3 regions of the Enterocloster bolteae genome follow, and region 3 is predicted to be linked to each of the others. Evidence: predicted binding sites of a transcription regulator. Region 3 holds the regulator's gene; each other region holds the start of a gene.

Region 1 (5,052 bases), 2.4 Mb from region 3:
TCTTCCTGGGCCAGCTCCTCCTCACGGGTTATGTCTATGAAGGTGGCCAGGACTGCATTTTCCTTTTCTATGTACACAATGTTCTGCAGGGTGGAAAGATTATATTCCGGATAATTCACCCGCTTGCCGTGGATGTTCTGGTGTGTATCAAATACCCACTGGAAGTTCACTGGGTCGATAAGTTCATACAGATACATCTGCAATGCCTGGGAACGGGTCCTTCCAAAATATCTCTCGCCCACATCCGAGTACTCCATGATGCGCATGTCATCTCCCACAATCAGTACGATGTTGGGTGAAGTCTCCATCACCAGGTTGGCCATGGATTCCGCCTTTTCATGCATAAACGGGATACACATGCTTACCTCTGCCTTGTGCTGGAATACGGCAATGGCCTTTTCACGGCAGGTAGGGTAACCGCAGGCGCCGCAGTTCAGCTCATCCTCCGGCTTCAGTTTGTTGGTCATTCGCAGGATTTCCCGTATCTGTTCCTCCGTAGGCTGGGGGTCCCTGGGGGAATGGTCCTCGAACTGCTTCCTGAAATTCACATTTTCCCATACCGGCTCCATCTGCGTTTCCTCAGCCGGCTCCCTGCAGATGCTCTCCTCCATGTCCAGCTTAACCTTAAACCTGGATATAAACTCCTCATCTACCGTGGGGCCTTTGATGCAGCCGCCGGAACACATATTCATCTCTATAAAACAGCCCTTGATTTCTCCCCGGGACATACTCTTGCACAAATCAATACAATTGTCTTCCCCGTGGACATAGAACTTTCTGTATCCATCCCCCTTCTCCTCGGTAGCCAGCACGGAATTCACCACGCCGTTGGTCACAGGATACAGGCGGTTTACCTTTGGGTCAAATGCGGTAAATGGCCGGTCTTCACAGTCCCCGATTACGATGTCTTCTTCCTCCAGCCATTTGTTTATGTCATTAAAATTTAATACAGCATCAATATAGCCCTCATGCCTCAGGTCCATGGCTTCCTTCTTCTTGGCAATACACGGTCCAAGGAACACGACCTTCACATCACATCCAAGTTCTTCCTTCAAAAGCTTTCCGTGGGCAATCATGGGAGACACAACCGGTGCCAGGCAGGGTATAAGCTGTGGATAGTAGATTTCCACCAGGTCATTAGCACTTGGGCAGCATGTGGTTATAATATTCTCCATCTTGTGCTCTGCCAGAAGCTTCGTATACTCAGCCGTCACAAAAGCAGCTCCCTCGGAAGTCTCTCTCACATCCTCGAATCCCAGGCGCAGCAGAGCCCCCCGCACCTGACCGATTGTCTTGTATTTTAATAAACCCATATAGGACGGTGCTATGGACACCACCACACGCATGCCTTCGCGCAAAAATCCGCGAACCATGTTCAGGTCGCTCTTAAGGGTTTTTGCTGACTGAGGACAGATCTTCAGACAGTGACCGCACAGGATACACTTGTCCGGCATGATGACCGCCCGCTCATCCTTGACCTGGATGGCCTTTACCCCACAGTAGCGGACGCATTTATAGCAGTGTTTGCACTTTGTGGCTTTGAAATCTATGATTTCCATGCCCATAATCAAAGTCTCCCCTTTATCTCATTTTCAAAAAATTCTTCTGTATCTTCCGGCTTCAGGGAATACAACTCGCCCTCCACCGTCACGCACACTCCATGGTCACAATTTCCGGAACAGAACGCACCGTTTAAATCCACCTTATCAGACAGGCCGTTCTCATCCACCAGCTTCTGGAGCTTACTGATAATCTCTCTGGATCCCTTTAAATGACAGGCGCTTCCAATACATATCGTTACTTTCATCCCTTATTCCTCCACTATCTGCGTGTATTATGGGCTCACCCCAAACCATGGCTTCATTATCTCACATTGTGATATTTATATCAATAATATTTCTCAAATATTTTATAGAAAAGACAGGGCTGTTGTGCTATAGTTAATGATATTTACGAGAGGAGTTGAAGTACTATGAAAAAACATGTTTCTTTACTTTTAATAGCATTTATGGGTATCTCCCTGGTGCTGGGCGGATGCGGCAAGAGCACCTCAGGCACACCTGCCACAGAGGCTCGGACGGAAGCCCAGGCCGGGACACAGACGGAAGCCCAGGCCGACGCACAGACCATAAACCAGAACGGTGAAAAAGCCTCCCAGGACCAGGCCTCAGAAAGCGCTTCCGGCGCAGTGTCCTCCTCTGAATCCGGTTCCGGCGATGAACTGAACACGGGTTTTGATGAAAACAAGCTGACCTGTCAGGCAGCCATCCGTGTAGGCTCTCTAAAAGGCCCTACCTCCATGGGACTTGTATCCCTGATGGACAAGGCTTCCAGGGGCGAGACCTCCAATGTTTATGAATTTACCATGGCCGGCAAGGCTGATGAACTGGTGGGCAAGATTGCAAACGGCGATCTGGATATCGCCCTGCTGCCTGCCAATGTTGCCAGTGTACTCTACGCCAAGACCCAGGGAAATATCACGGTCCTGGATATCAACACCCTGGGTGTCCTCTATGTGGTTGCCTCAGATGATTCCATTTCCTCCATGGCTGACTTAAAGGGACGCACCATTTATATGACAGGAAAGGGAACCACCCCTGAATACGTCATGAATTACCTTTTAAAGGAAAATGGTCTTTCTACATCTGATGTGGACCTTCAGTTCAAATCCGAGGCCACAGAAGTGGCGTCCCTGCTAAAACAGGATTCCAGCGCCATCGGAGTTCTGCCGCAGCCCTTTGCCACTGCTGCCTGCATCCAGAACCCTGACCTAAAAACAGTGCTGGATTTAACAGAACAGTGGAACATGCTGAACAAGGACACCGGAAGCATGCTGGTGACAGGAGTTACCCTGGTACGCAGCGATTTTCTCAGGGAAAACCGCTCCCCTGTTGCAGACTTCATAAAGGACCATGAGGCCTCCACCCTTTTTGCCACAGAACATGCGGAGGATGCATCCAGGCTGATTGCTGAGCAGGGTATTGTGGAAAAAGCCCCCATTGCCCAGAAAGCCCTTCCCTACTGTAATATTGTATGTCTGACCGGTCAGGAGATGAAGGACGCATTGAGCGGTTACCTCTCCACCTTACATGAACAGGACCCAAAATCCATCGGCGGACAGATGCCCGGAGATGATTTTTACTATATGCCCTAACCCCTAACTGCGGAGACATCCCTCATGAATCAACCTACAAATCACATCACACGAATACGTAAATATCTGGTTTGGCTGTTCTGGATTGCAGTATGGCAGACAGCCAATCTCCTGATACACAACAATATTATATTCGTAGGCCCTCTGGACATGGTAAAGGCCCTGGCAGAACAGGCGGCGGACCCGGCCTTCTGGGCCACCATCCTGAATTCCTTTGCCAGGATAAGTCTTGGATTCCTGGGGGCCTTTGCCCTAAGCATCCTCCTGGGAAGCCTGGCCTACCTCTTTCCCCTGGTAAAGGAGCTGCTGGACCCGGTCATGCTTCTGATTAAATCTGTTCCGGTTGCCTCCTTTGTTATCCTGGCACTGATATGGATTGGCTCCCGCAACCTGGCAGTATTCACCTCTTTTCTGGTGGTGGTGCCCATGGTCTATGTGAGCACTCTGTCCGGGCTGAAACACACGGATAAAAAACTGCTGGAAATGGCCCGAGTTTTCCGTATGCCCATGTGGAAGCGCATCCACTATATCTATGTGCCAGCCCTCCTTCCATACCTTGTAAACGGGTGCCGTACAGCTCTTGGTATGAGCTGGAAATCCGGCGTGGCCGCGGAAGTCATCGGCATACCGGAAGGTTCCATCGGAGAACAGCTGTACTACTCCAAACTGTATCTTGACACGGCCGGGCTATTTGCCTGGACCTTTGTCATCATAATAATCAGCGCATTGTTTGAACGTTTTTTTCTTTATCTGCTAAAGAAAATAAAGCATTAAGGAGCGTGTATGGAATGACCCTGGAATTGCAACATATTTCCAAATCCTATGACGGGCTGCCCGTATTAAAGAACCTGAACCTGTCCTTTCAGCAGGGCCAATGTTATTGTCTCATGAGTCCATCCGGTTCAGGCAAAACTACTCTGCTGCGCATTCTCATGGGGTTGGAGCAAGCAGACCATGGCTTGATACTGGCAGACGGAACCCCCCAGGACATGAGTTCCCTGCCTGCTTCCGCTGTCTTTCAGGAGGACCGGCTCTGCGAATCCTTTTCTCCGATTGAAAATGTAGCCATGTGTGCCGGCCGGTCGCTCAAGGCTCCCCGTATTAAATGGGAATTGGCCCGCCTGCTTCCGGAGGAATGCCTGAACCGCCCTGTATCCACCTTAAGCGGCGGCATGAAGCGCCGTGTGGCTGTCGCCCGTGCCCTTCTTATCCCCTCCCATATTCTTCTCATGGATGAACCTTTTACCGGCATGGATGACGAATTGAAATGCAATGTCATTTCATATATCAGGGAAAAACAAGACGGACGGCTTTTAATCCTCTCAACCCACCAGGAGGAGGATGTGGAACTCATTGGCGGAGAGCTGGTGAGATTGGAAAACTGTATGGACGTATGATATGTACGATATACATTAACCGAGCCAAAGAAAAGCGCTGCAGCCCATGGTTTTTCCCCTGGGCCTGCAGCGCCTTTCACATATAATTCTGAATACAATTCGTATAAACAGCCTGATTCAGTCACCTGCGCTGGTACGAAAGAATGAACTTACATCTGTCTCATCTGGTCCTGGCAGGATGGTAACTGCATATCGAAGGCAGGGTTGAACGCATAGAAATTCCTGCTGTCCAGCTTCTCCTGGGTGATACGCAGCAGTTCACCGAATCTCTGATAATGAACGACTTCCCTTTCCCTCAGGAATTTGATGGGTTCACAGACGTCATAATCCTTCACAACGCGCAGGATATTGTCATAGGTGCTCCTGGCTTTCTGCTCTGCAGCCATATCCTCATGAAGGTCCGTAATTACGTCTCCCTTGGACTGGAACTCACATGCATTAAAAGGAATTCCTCCTGCCGCCTGGGGCCAGATACCTGTGGTGTGATCGATATAGTAAGGT
Region 2 (5,052 bases), 2.6 Mb from region 3:
ACGGACGCCGCCTGTGGCGTGTCCTGGAAAATCTCTATACCAATGCAGTGAAGTATGCAATGGAGCACAGCCGGGTCTATGTGGATGTGCTGGACGAGGACGGCAAGGCCATATTTACAATCAAGAATGTTTCCGAATCATCACTGAATATCAGTCCGGATGAGCTGACCGAGCGCTTTGTCAGGGGAGATGTGTCCAGGGCCACGGAGGGAAGCGGTCTGGGATTATCCATATCCAAGGATTTGACCCAGCTTCAGGGCGGTGAGTTCCAGGTGGTTATAGACGGGGATCTGTTTAAGGCTGTTGTGTCATTCCCGGTAAAGAGAGTTGAGTTTAAGGCGGACAAAACGTCTGGGGAACCCGGAGACATATCTCAGGATTTTGGCTTCGAGGAAGAAATATAATTTTAGGAAAAAAATGGAATTTGATAGAAGGATTATGATAAATATTTCACGAACAAATTGTAAAATATTTGAAAATATTGTGGAATAAATCTTGTTTATTGGTCATTATAACCATGAAGATTTTGGAAAAAAGGCGCCGGAAGATATCTTCCGGCGCCTCCTTTTTCCATGTGCAGGCGGATTTTACTGATAATCAAATACGTTAATCCAGCTTTCCAGCAGTTCCTTTTCATCAGGACGTTTGTAAGCCAGCTGGGCAGCTGCCACGATGGGGAGCCAGCCCTGTACATAACGCTTTTCTGTGCCCGTTTTATCACAGAACAGATCCATGTACATATCAGCTATCTTCTTATCCTTCAGGCTCAGAAGCAGATAGGTTCTGGCTACATCGGCACTTGCGTTGCCCTGGGAAGCATGTACCCAGTCAACCAGATACCATTTGCCGTCGTCGCCTACGATGATATTAGATGGGCAGAAATCTCCGTGGCACAGTTTGGTGTGCTTTGGCATGCCGTCCAGCCTTGTAAGCAGCTCATAGCGCAGGTTTTCATCCAGCTGTTCCTCGGATTTAAGGGCGCGGATGGTCTTTTCCTTCAGCTTGTTTAACAGTGGGCAGGCCTGGGCAAAAATCAACAGGTGTAAATCAACCATCTGCTCCAGATACTCCCCTGTCTTGTCGGGATTTTCTTCCATCAGCTGCTGAAGGGTCTTGCCCTCCACAAATTCCCTGGTAATAGACCATTTGCCATCAATTACAGATACCCCCAGAACCTTAGGAACATTCAGGACTTCAATGGTTTCCACACGTGCGTTGCACAGGGCTTCATTCAGGACCTCGGCTTTTGGGAAGCCTTCGCAGAATTCCTTGATGGCAGTGCTTCCGTCACGGTAAACGGATTTTGTTTCGCTACTGGAAATTAATTGTTTTGCCATAACTATACTCTCCTTCCACACATTATAAACGGTGCTGCGACAGGTAATCCATCGCACTGCCTTTATTCTACTACAACATGACTGAAAAGTACATACCCAATTTGATAAATTTTTAACGTACTTTTAGGCATTAAAAAGTACATATTTCTTAATAACATTTCTTAAAAACGGAAGATTGCAGTTCCGTATCCAGGAAGAGGATAGGAGAAGGAATAGGGCTGTCCGTCGCATTCGCTTTTAGAGGATGAGAAACAGGGAGCTTCTGCTGCCTTATAAGCTCCGTGGTTATCCAGGAGCAGGGTGTACCTGCCGCGCTTTGGGACACCTACACGGTAATCGGGTCTCTCCACCGGAGTAAAGTTTATAATGAACATCAGGTTTTTCTTACCTGTCTCATCCCGGCGGATGAAGCTGAAGATACTTCTGTCGCCGTCATTGGCATTAATCCACTGGAAACCATTCCAGTCATTGTCCTGGCGGTAAAGGGAAGGATACTTTTTGTACAGATGGAGCAGGTCCTTTACATAGTTCTGAAGCTCCCTGTGGTCATCCTCGTCTGTGAGGTACCAGTCCAGGGAAACCTTTTCATCCCATTCATGGAGCTGGCCGAAATCCTGTCCCATGAACAGGAGCTTCTTGCCGGGATGGCCCATCATGAAGGTGTAACCGGCCTTCAGATTGGAGAACTTGTCCCTGCCCAGGCCGGGCATCTTGTTAATCATGGAGCATTTCAGGTGAACCACCTCATCGTGGGAAAGGACCAGGATATAGTTCTCACTTGTAAAGTAGGTAAGTCCGAAGGTCATGCGGTGATGGTTATATTTGCGGAAATAGGGGTCTAACTTCATGTACTCCAGGAAGTCATGCATCCATCCCATGTTCCACTTGAAGGTAAAGCCCAGCCCGTCCTGTTCGGGATGCTCCGTCACCTTTGGCCACGCGGTGGATTCCTCGGCAATGACAAGAGCACCGTGGTTGCGCCCCTGGACTACTGTGTTCAGGTGCTTAAAGAACTCGATGGCTTCCAGGTTCTGGTTGCCTCCGTCTTTGTTGGGGACCCACTGGCCTTCCTGGCGTCCGTAGTCCAGGTACAGCATGGATGCCACCGCGTCCACCCTGAGGCCGTCCACGTGGTACTGTTCCACCCAGTAGAGCGCATTGCTGATGAGGAAGTCCTTGACCTCATTTTTACCGTAATCAAATACCTTGGTGCCCCAGTCCGGATGTTCGCCCTTCCTGGGGTCCGCATATTCAAAAAGGGGTTCTCCGTCAAAGTCAGCCAGGCCATGGGCATCCTTGGGAAAGTGGGCCGGAACCCAGTCCAGTATGACGCCTATGCCGTTTTTATGCAGGTAGTTTACGAAATACATGAACTGTTCCGGTGTGCCATAGCGGGAGGTGGGGGCAAAGTATCCCGTCACCTGATATCCCCAGGAACCGTCAAATGGATGTTCTGCAATGCCCATCAGCTCCACATGGGTATAGCCCATCTCTTTTACATAAGCTGCCAGCTCATGGGCTGCCTCTGTGTATGTATAAAAGCCGTCCTTTTCAGGCCTGTCCCGTTTACGCCAGGAACCCAGATGCACTTCGTAAATGCTCATGGGCAGCTTCTGTACATCTGCCTGGGTCCTCTTTTCGATCCAAGAGCTGTCAGTCCAGGAAAAGCCCTGGATATCGGCTGTGACAGAGGCTGTACCCGGACGGTATTCCGCGCTGAAGGCAAAGGGATCTGCCTTGTAGAGAATCTTGCCGGACTGGGTGGTAATGGCGAATTTATAGAGCTCTCCCAGCTTCATGCCCGGATTGAAAATCTCCCAGATACCGGATTCGGAGATACGTTCCATGGGGCTGGCCTCCGGATTCCAGTTGTTAAAATCGCCTACCAGATGGACCTCTTTTGCGTGGGGGGCCCAGACGGCGAAGTAGATACCTTCCTTTCCCTTGTATGTCTTGGGATGTGCCCCTAATTTCTGGTAAATATCATAATGTGTGCCTGCCCCGAACAGATAGCAGTCCAGATCAGATATGAAACCTGTGGCAGAAGCCTTTTTCTTTGAAGATGCTGCAGTGCGTTTTTTAGCTACCATATCAGTTCTCTCCCTTGAGTTTCAGGACAGCTCCCCAGTTGCCCTTTAGTTTTATGTGGACCTTCCCGTCTGAAATGGGGAGGCGGTCTGCGGGTTCCAGAAGATTGACTGCCTCGCCGGCCTGAAGCGGAACAGGGATGGCCAGTTCGGCCGGCTCATCGTCATTGTTTACCGCGGTGATGATGACAGAGTCTTCACCGTGTCTGGCAAATGCATACTGGCGGTTGGTCAGCAGCAGTTCCTGGTAACGGCCCGTGTGAAGCGGCTCCTGCTGGCTGTGAATCTGTCCCAGCTGTGCAATCAGGTCTGTAAGTTCGCAGTGAAGTTCACCTTCCTGCTCTATGGAGATGGCGGGACGCAGCGCTTCATCGCTGGTGTTGGTGCGCTTTCCCTCAACGCCCCATTCGCCGCCGTAATAGATGGATGGAATTCCGGGCAGAGTGAAGAGGCAGATGTATATGGGGAACAGGTGCTCCCTGAGCTTAAGCTTTGTGGCAATCCTATCCTCGTCATGATTGTCCACAAAGGTGTAAAGCTGGCGTCCGATGGCCTCCAGCCGTCTTACGTTGTGGGCAATCTCAAAGAAGTTGTGGTCATTGAAGCCGGAGTAAAGGCTTTTGTGAAGTTCGTAATTAGTGACGGAGTGAAGCATCTCATTGTTAACCCAGCGGCTGTAGTCCCCGTGTATCACCTCACCCATAAGCCAGAAATCTTCCTTCATGGCCTCTGTCTGGCTGCGCATTTCCTTCATGAAGTTAAAGTCCAGCACATTGGCGCAGTCCAGGCGTATTCCGTCAATGTCAAACTCGTCAATCCAAAACCGGATGACATCAAAGAGATAGGACCTCACATCCGGGTTAAAGAGGTTCAGGCAGGGCAGTTCAAAGTGTCCCTGCCAGGCTTCATATCCAAAGGAATCGCCGCAGGGGCTCTGCCAGTCGAAGTTCACTCCCTTATACCAGTCCTTATAAGGGGAATCCCAGCGCTTTTCCTGTATGTCCTTAAAGGCAAAAAACTCACGTCCTGTGTGATTGAACACACCGTCCACAACAACCTTTATGCCCTCCTGGTGGCATTGGTCCACAAATTTTCTGAAAGAACCGTTATCGCCCAGACGCCGGTCCACCAGTTTATAATCCCTGGTATCGTATCCATGGCTGGTGGATTCAAAAAGCGGGCCTATGTAGATGGCGTTTGCGCCTAGGGACCGGATGTGGGAAATCCACTTGTCTAATTCTTCAAAACGGTTGGTTACTTCGGTTGCATCATTGTGTTTGGGGGCTCCAGTCATCCCCAGGGGATACATGTGATAGAACACTCCCCGCTCATACCAGGTGCTCATGTTGTTTTCCTCGCAATCTTTATGTAGTCATATGTTACAGTGCCCGGAGGGGGATAGTACTGTAAGTACTAATCCTCCTGGCTTTTAAATTTACGCAGCAGGAACTGGTAGCGCAGCTGTGCCGCGTTCAGTTCGTAGATATAGCAGTCTATCAGGGTAGGGTCCACGGCCTGCTCAAAGTGGTTCCTGGCGGCTTCGATGGCACATTTTGTGCGTTCGATTTCCACGCGCAGGCGGATGAGTTCAGGTCTGGGGCGCCGCGCCCTGGTCACAGCGGACCTGG
Region 3 (5,052 bases):
ACGGCACAGGGCGCTTTCCAGGATTTCCTTGGAGGTGATGTCCAGATGGTTGGTGGGCTCGTCAAGGAGCAGGAAATTGGCGTCGGAAAGCATCAGCTTGGCCAGGGAGACCCGGCCCCGCTCGCCGCCGCTTAAATCGCGGATCAACTTGAACACATCATCCCCTGTAAAGAGAAAGGACGCCAGGGTGTTGCGGATCTGGGTATTGTTCATGCTGGGATAGGTGTCCTGGATTTCGTCAAACAAGGTCTTATCCATATGAAGGACCTGGTGTTCCTGGTCGTAGTAGCCGATGTGCACCTTGGAGCCCAGACGTATCTCGCCGGCATCGGCGGGCAGCAGCTGGTTGATGATTTTAAGGAGAGTGGTCTTGCCGGTGCCGTTGTTGCCGATGATGGCCACCCGTTCCCCGCGCTTGATTTCAAAATTTACGTCTGTGAACAGGGTCTGGCTGTCAAAGGACTTGCTCAGGCCGGTAACGGTAAGCACATCCTTGCCGCTTTCCACATCCGGCTCCAGCCGGATATCCATGGAGTCGTCGATGTCTATGGGCTTTTCCAGCCGGTCGATTTTATCCAGCATCTTTTCCCGGCTCTCGGCCCTGCGGATGGATTTTTCCCGGTTAAAGGATTTAAGCTTGGCAATGACGGCCTCCTGGTGCCTGATTTCCTGCTGCTGATTTAAGTATGCCCGGATTCTGGCGTCCCGAAGCATGGCTTTTTTGTCGCTGTAGGCCGTGTAATTGCCGCTGAACACGGTCCCGGTTCCATTGTCCAGCTCCACGATTTTTGTCACCACCCGGTCCAGGAAATAGCGGTCATGGGCAACGATGATTACGCTGCCGCTGTAGGTCTTAAGGTATGTCTCCAGCCAGGCGATGGATTCCATATCCAGGTGGTTGGTGGGCTCGTCAAGGAGCAGGATGTCAGGCTTGGTCAGCAGAAGCTTGCCCAGGGATACGCGGGTTTTCTGGCCCCCGGACAGGGCGTTGATGGGCTTTGAAAATTCCTCCTCGGCAAAGCCAAGGCCCTTTAATACGCCGGTGATTTCACTGCGGCAGGCATAACCGCCCTCCAGCTCAAACTGGTGGGTCAGGCGGCTGTATTCCTCCAGCATGTTTTCTAAACCTTCGCCGGACGCGCTTTTCATATCCAGTTCCAGGGAGCGGATGCGTTCTTCCATCTGAAGGATGGGGCGCTTGACCTCCAGCAGGGCGTCGTGGATGGTGCTCTCGCTGTCCAGGTCCTGGTGCTGGGCCAGGTAGCCGATGGAGGCCCCTTTGCTCAGGGCCACGCACCCCTCGTCACAGGCCAGTTCCCCGATGATGATTTTGAGGAGAGTGGACTTGCCGGCGCCGTTGATTCCGACAATGGCTGCCTTTTCATGGTCCTCCAGGTGGAAGGAAACCTGCTTTAATATATGTTTCTCTCCAAATGATTTGCTTATATTGCTGCATGATAAAATCATGGTAAACTCCTTTAAAAACGACATATTTAGCTCTCCCAAGTATAATATACGGAGACGATTTTTTCAAGAACATATGTAAACGGTTTGACATTTTTTTGACGTGTGTTTATAATAGAACTATTAAGGTTTTGACAGAATTGCACAATGGGAAGGTGGATACATCATGGAACGCAAGGAGATTTCGAAGGCAGTCATATCCAGGCTGCCCCGTTATTACCGTTATTTAGGTGAATTAATAGAGGAAGGTGTGGAGCGCATATCCTCCAATGAGCTGAGCGCCAGAATGAAAGTGACCGCGTCTCAGATCCGTCAGGATCTGAATAATTTCGGCGGATTCGGCCAGCAGGGCTACGGTTATAATGTTAAGTACCTCTATTCAGAGATCGCCAAAATACTTGGGATTGACAGACAGCACAATGTGATCATCATCGGAGCAGGAAACCTGGGACAGGCCATTGCCAACTATACGAATTTTGAGCGCAGGGGCTTTGTTATCAGGGGAATGTTTGATATTAACCCCAAACTGATCGGCCTGGTCATCAGAGGGATTGAGATTCGCTCCGTGGATGATTTGGAAACGTTTATCAGGGAGAATGAGATTCAGATTGCTGCTCTGACCATCCCGAAGACAAAGGCGCCGGAGATTGCGGACCGCCTGGTAAACGCGGGAATCAGGGCTATCTGGAATTTTGCCCATACGGATTTGGTGGTACCGGAGGATGTGGTGGTGGAGAATGTGCACCTGTCCGAGAGCCTGATGCGTCTTTCCTACCGGGTCAGCAGCATGTATGACCTGCAGGAGGAGAAAAAGAACGCGTTAAAGTAAATGTTTAGGAAGACAGCACCATGATACTTGGAGTTGGAACAGATTTAATTGAAATCAGACGCATGGAAAAAGCCTGTAAAAAGGATTATTTTGTGGTGCGTACATTTACGGATATGGAAAGCCGGCAAGCAAAGGGGTCCGCCTCTAAGCTGGCCGGCTCTTTTGCTGTGAAGGAAGCGGTTGCCAAGGCTTTGGGGACAGGGTTTCGGACCTTCATGCCCATCGACGTGGAGGTGCTCAGGGATGATATGGGAAAACCCTATGTCCGCCTTTACAGAGGGGCCCTTAAGCGGTTTCAGGAGATGGGAATGGAGCGTCTGGAGGTGTCCATCACCAATACAAGGGAATACGCCATGGCGTTTGCAGTGGGAGAAGGAAGGATAAAGGAGGTACAGCCAAATGAGGATGCTGGTAACGGGAAAACAGATGAAGGCCATTGACGCATACACCATCCACACCATAGGAATCCCCTCCCTGGTCCTGATGGAGCGGGCAGCTCTTAAGGTGGCCCTGGCAGCGGAGCGCCTGTGGGAAAAGGGGGATGTAATCTGGGCGGTGTGCGGCACCGGCAACAACGGGGCCGACGGTGTGGCGGCAGCCAGAATGCTTCATCTAAAAGGATATCCGGTGCGTGTATTTCTGGTGGGAAATCCGGATAAGGGAACAGAGGAATTCAGGACGCAGCTTAAGATTGCAGGCAACGTGGGACTTTTCACTCTGCCGTGGCAGGAGGGGGAGAAGGAAGAATGCGGCCTTCTCATAGACGCGGTGTTCGGCGTGGGACTGAGCCGCCCTGTGGAGGGGGATTACAGGCAGTGTATCGAAATGCTTGCGTCCAAGTCCATCCGCAGCACTGTGGCGGTGGATGTGCCTTCCGGCATTCATGGGGATACGGGAACTGTCATGGGCATAGCCCTGTGGGCGGACCTGACGGTTACCTTTGGATGGGAGAAAACCGGGACAGCCCTGTATCCGGGCCGGGAGTACGCGGGCCGGGTGGAGGTGGCTGATATCGGATTTCCCGGACAGGCCCTGGAGGCGGTGAAGGAAGCAGAGGGGACGGCGGCAGGAGATTTTGCCGTTACCTACAGTGATGATGATTTGAAACGGATACCCAGGCGCCCTGCCTATTCCAACAAGGGAACCTTTGGAAAGGTGCTGATTGTGGCAGGCTCTAAGAATATGTGCGGGGCCGCCTACCTGAGCGCTTTATCCGCATACAGGACAGGGGCGGGACTGGTAAAACTGCTTACGGTGGAGGAAAACCGTCAGATTCTCCAGGAACGCCTGCCTGAGGCCATCATAGCCACCTACACCCCTGACCAGCTCATGGAGGGCAGGGATGAATTCAGGAAGATGATAGAAGCCCAGATGGAATGGGCTGACGTGGTGGTGCTGGGACCGGGACTGGGAAACGGACCCTATGTGGAATATCTGGTGGAGGATATACTGACCAGCGCGTTCGTGCCTGTCATCATTGACGCCGACGGCCTGAATGCCATAGCGGGTCATCCATATCTTACCTCCTACTATACAGAGAACATTATCGTGACGCCCCATCTGGGAGAAATGGCCCGTCTTACAGGGGAGGGAATCGATCAGATTAAGGAGAACCTGGCAGCCACGGCCCTGGAGTATGCGGGCCGCTACGGCCTTACCTGCGTGTTAAAGGACGCCGCCACTGTGACTGCGGGACGGGACGGGAACCTGTACATCAACTCCAGCGGCAACAGCGCCATGGCAAAGGCAGGCTCCGGCGACGTGCTCACAGGCATCATAGCAGGTCTGATAGCCATTGGCATGGAGGAAGAGGAGGCGGCCTGTCTGGGTGTATATCTTCATGGACGGGCAGGGGACGCGGCTGCCTCTAAAAGCGGCGCCCACAGCCTGCTGGCTTCGGAACTGGCGGATGCTGTTGGCAGTGTGATGACCATGGTGTGACGGTCATGGTGTGCGGCTGGGGTGTGACAGTCATGGTGTGCGGCTGGGGTGTGATGGCCATGGTGTGCGGCTGGGGTGTGACAGTCATGGTGTGACGGCCAGGGCGTGACAGCCAAGGTGTGACAACTGCGGTGCAGCATCCGTTCCGCCGCGCCAAATAATAAAATGAGATTGAAAATGGGCCGGAACAGAGGCCCGTGACACAGGAGGCAACAACAATGAATTCTTACAGCAGAGTTTACGCATCCATTGACCTGGATGCGGTGGAATCCAATATGAGGGCAATGAAGGACAGTCTGCCTCCTTCCGCTTCCATGATCGGGGTGGTAAAGACAGACGGGTACGGACACGGGGCAGTTCCGGTGGCCAGGGCCATTGATCCTTACGTAAAAGGGTACGCGGTGGCCACCATTGACGAGGCGATTATCCTGCGCCGCCACGGCATCCAGAAGATGATTCTGGTACTGGGCGTGACCCATGAGAGCCGTTTTGAGGATCTGGTCCGGTACGATATACGCCCTGCCATGTTCCGGTATGAGGAGGCGGGGAAATTGTCTGAAACAGCTGTAAAGAACGGCGCCAGGGCAAACATCCATCTGGCGGTGGATACGGGCATGAGCCGGATTGGAATGACGCCGGATGAGGCGTCGGCAGACGAGGCGGCCCGTATATCCAGGCTTCCCGGAATATGCATTGAGGGTATGTTTACCCATTTTGCCAGGGCAGACGAGGCGGACAAGGCATTTTATGAGGCACAGTATAAGAAATACAGGGAATTCTGTGAAATGCTCTGCAGCCGTGGGGTGGATATCCCGATC

Evidence for each region. Region 3 encodes Rex, which represses fermentation and respiration genes when NADH is low (regulators of the CRP and FNR family bind a similar motif). Its sites were predicted from a motif close to ATTGTTAANTANTTAACAAT; they were not measured.
Region 1: a site for Rex is predicted at 1,873-1,892, ahead of CGC65_RS24265 ((2Fe-2S) ferredoxin domain-containing protein). Genes of this name have one in related genera too.
Region 2: a site for Rex is predicted at 1,438-1,457, ahead of CGC65_RS01555 (phosphotransferase family protein). Genes of this name have one in related genera too.

The regions. Positions count from the first base shown of each region.
Region 1 is NZ_CP022464.2:5,269,727-5,274,778, forward strand. Features, by position in the region: gene CGC65_RS24260 ([Fe-Fe] hydrogenase large subunit C-terminal domain-containing protein) at 1-1,565, opposite strand, end outside; gene CGC65_RS24265 ((2Fe-2S) ferredoxin domain-containing protein) at 1,568-1,807, opposite strand; gene CGC65_RS24270 (ABC transporter substrate-binding protein) at 1,973-3,154, shown strand; gene CGC65_RS24275 (ABC transporter permease) at 3,179-3,928, shown strand; gene CGC65_RS24280 (ATP-binding cassette domain-containing protein) at 3,943-4,551, shown strand; partial or broken gene CGC65_RS24285 (manganese catalase family protein) at 4,701-5,052, opposite strand, start outside.
Region 2 is NZ_CP022464.2:308,540-313,591, forward strand. Features, by position in the region: gene CGC65_RS01550 (sensor histidine kinase) at 1-404, shown strand, start outside; gene CGC65_RS01555 (phosphotransferase family protein) at 588-1,337, opposite strand; gene glgB (1,4-alpha-glucan branching protein GlgB) at 1,499-3,427, opposite strand; gene CGC65_RS01565 (alpha-amylase family glycosyl hydrolase) at 3,429-4,769, opposite strand; gene CGC65_RS01570 (YaaL family protein) at 4,838-5,052, opposite strand, start outside.
Region 3 is NZ_CP022464.2:2,886,332-2,891,383, forward strand. Features, by position in the region: gene abc-f (ribosomal protection-like ABC-F family protein) at 1-1,467, opposite strand, end outside; gene CGC65_RS13410 (redox-sensing transcriptional repressor Rex) at 1,631-2,293, shown strand; gene acpS (holo-ACP synthase) at 2,314-2,733, shown strand; gene CGC65_RS13420 (bifunctional ADP-dependent NAD(P)H-hydrate dehydratase/NAD(P)H-hydrate epimerase) at 2,693-4,234, shown strand; gene alr (alanine racemase) at 4,453-5,052, shown strand, end outside.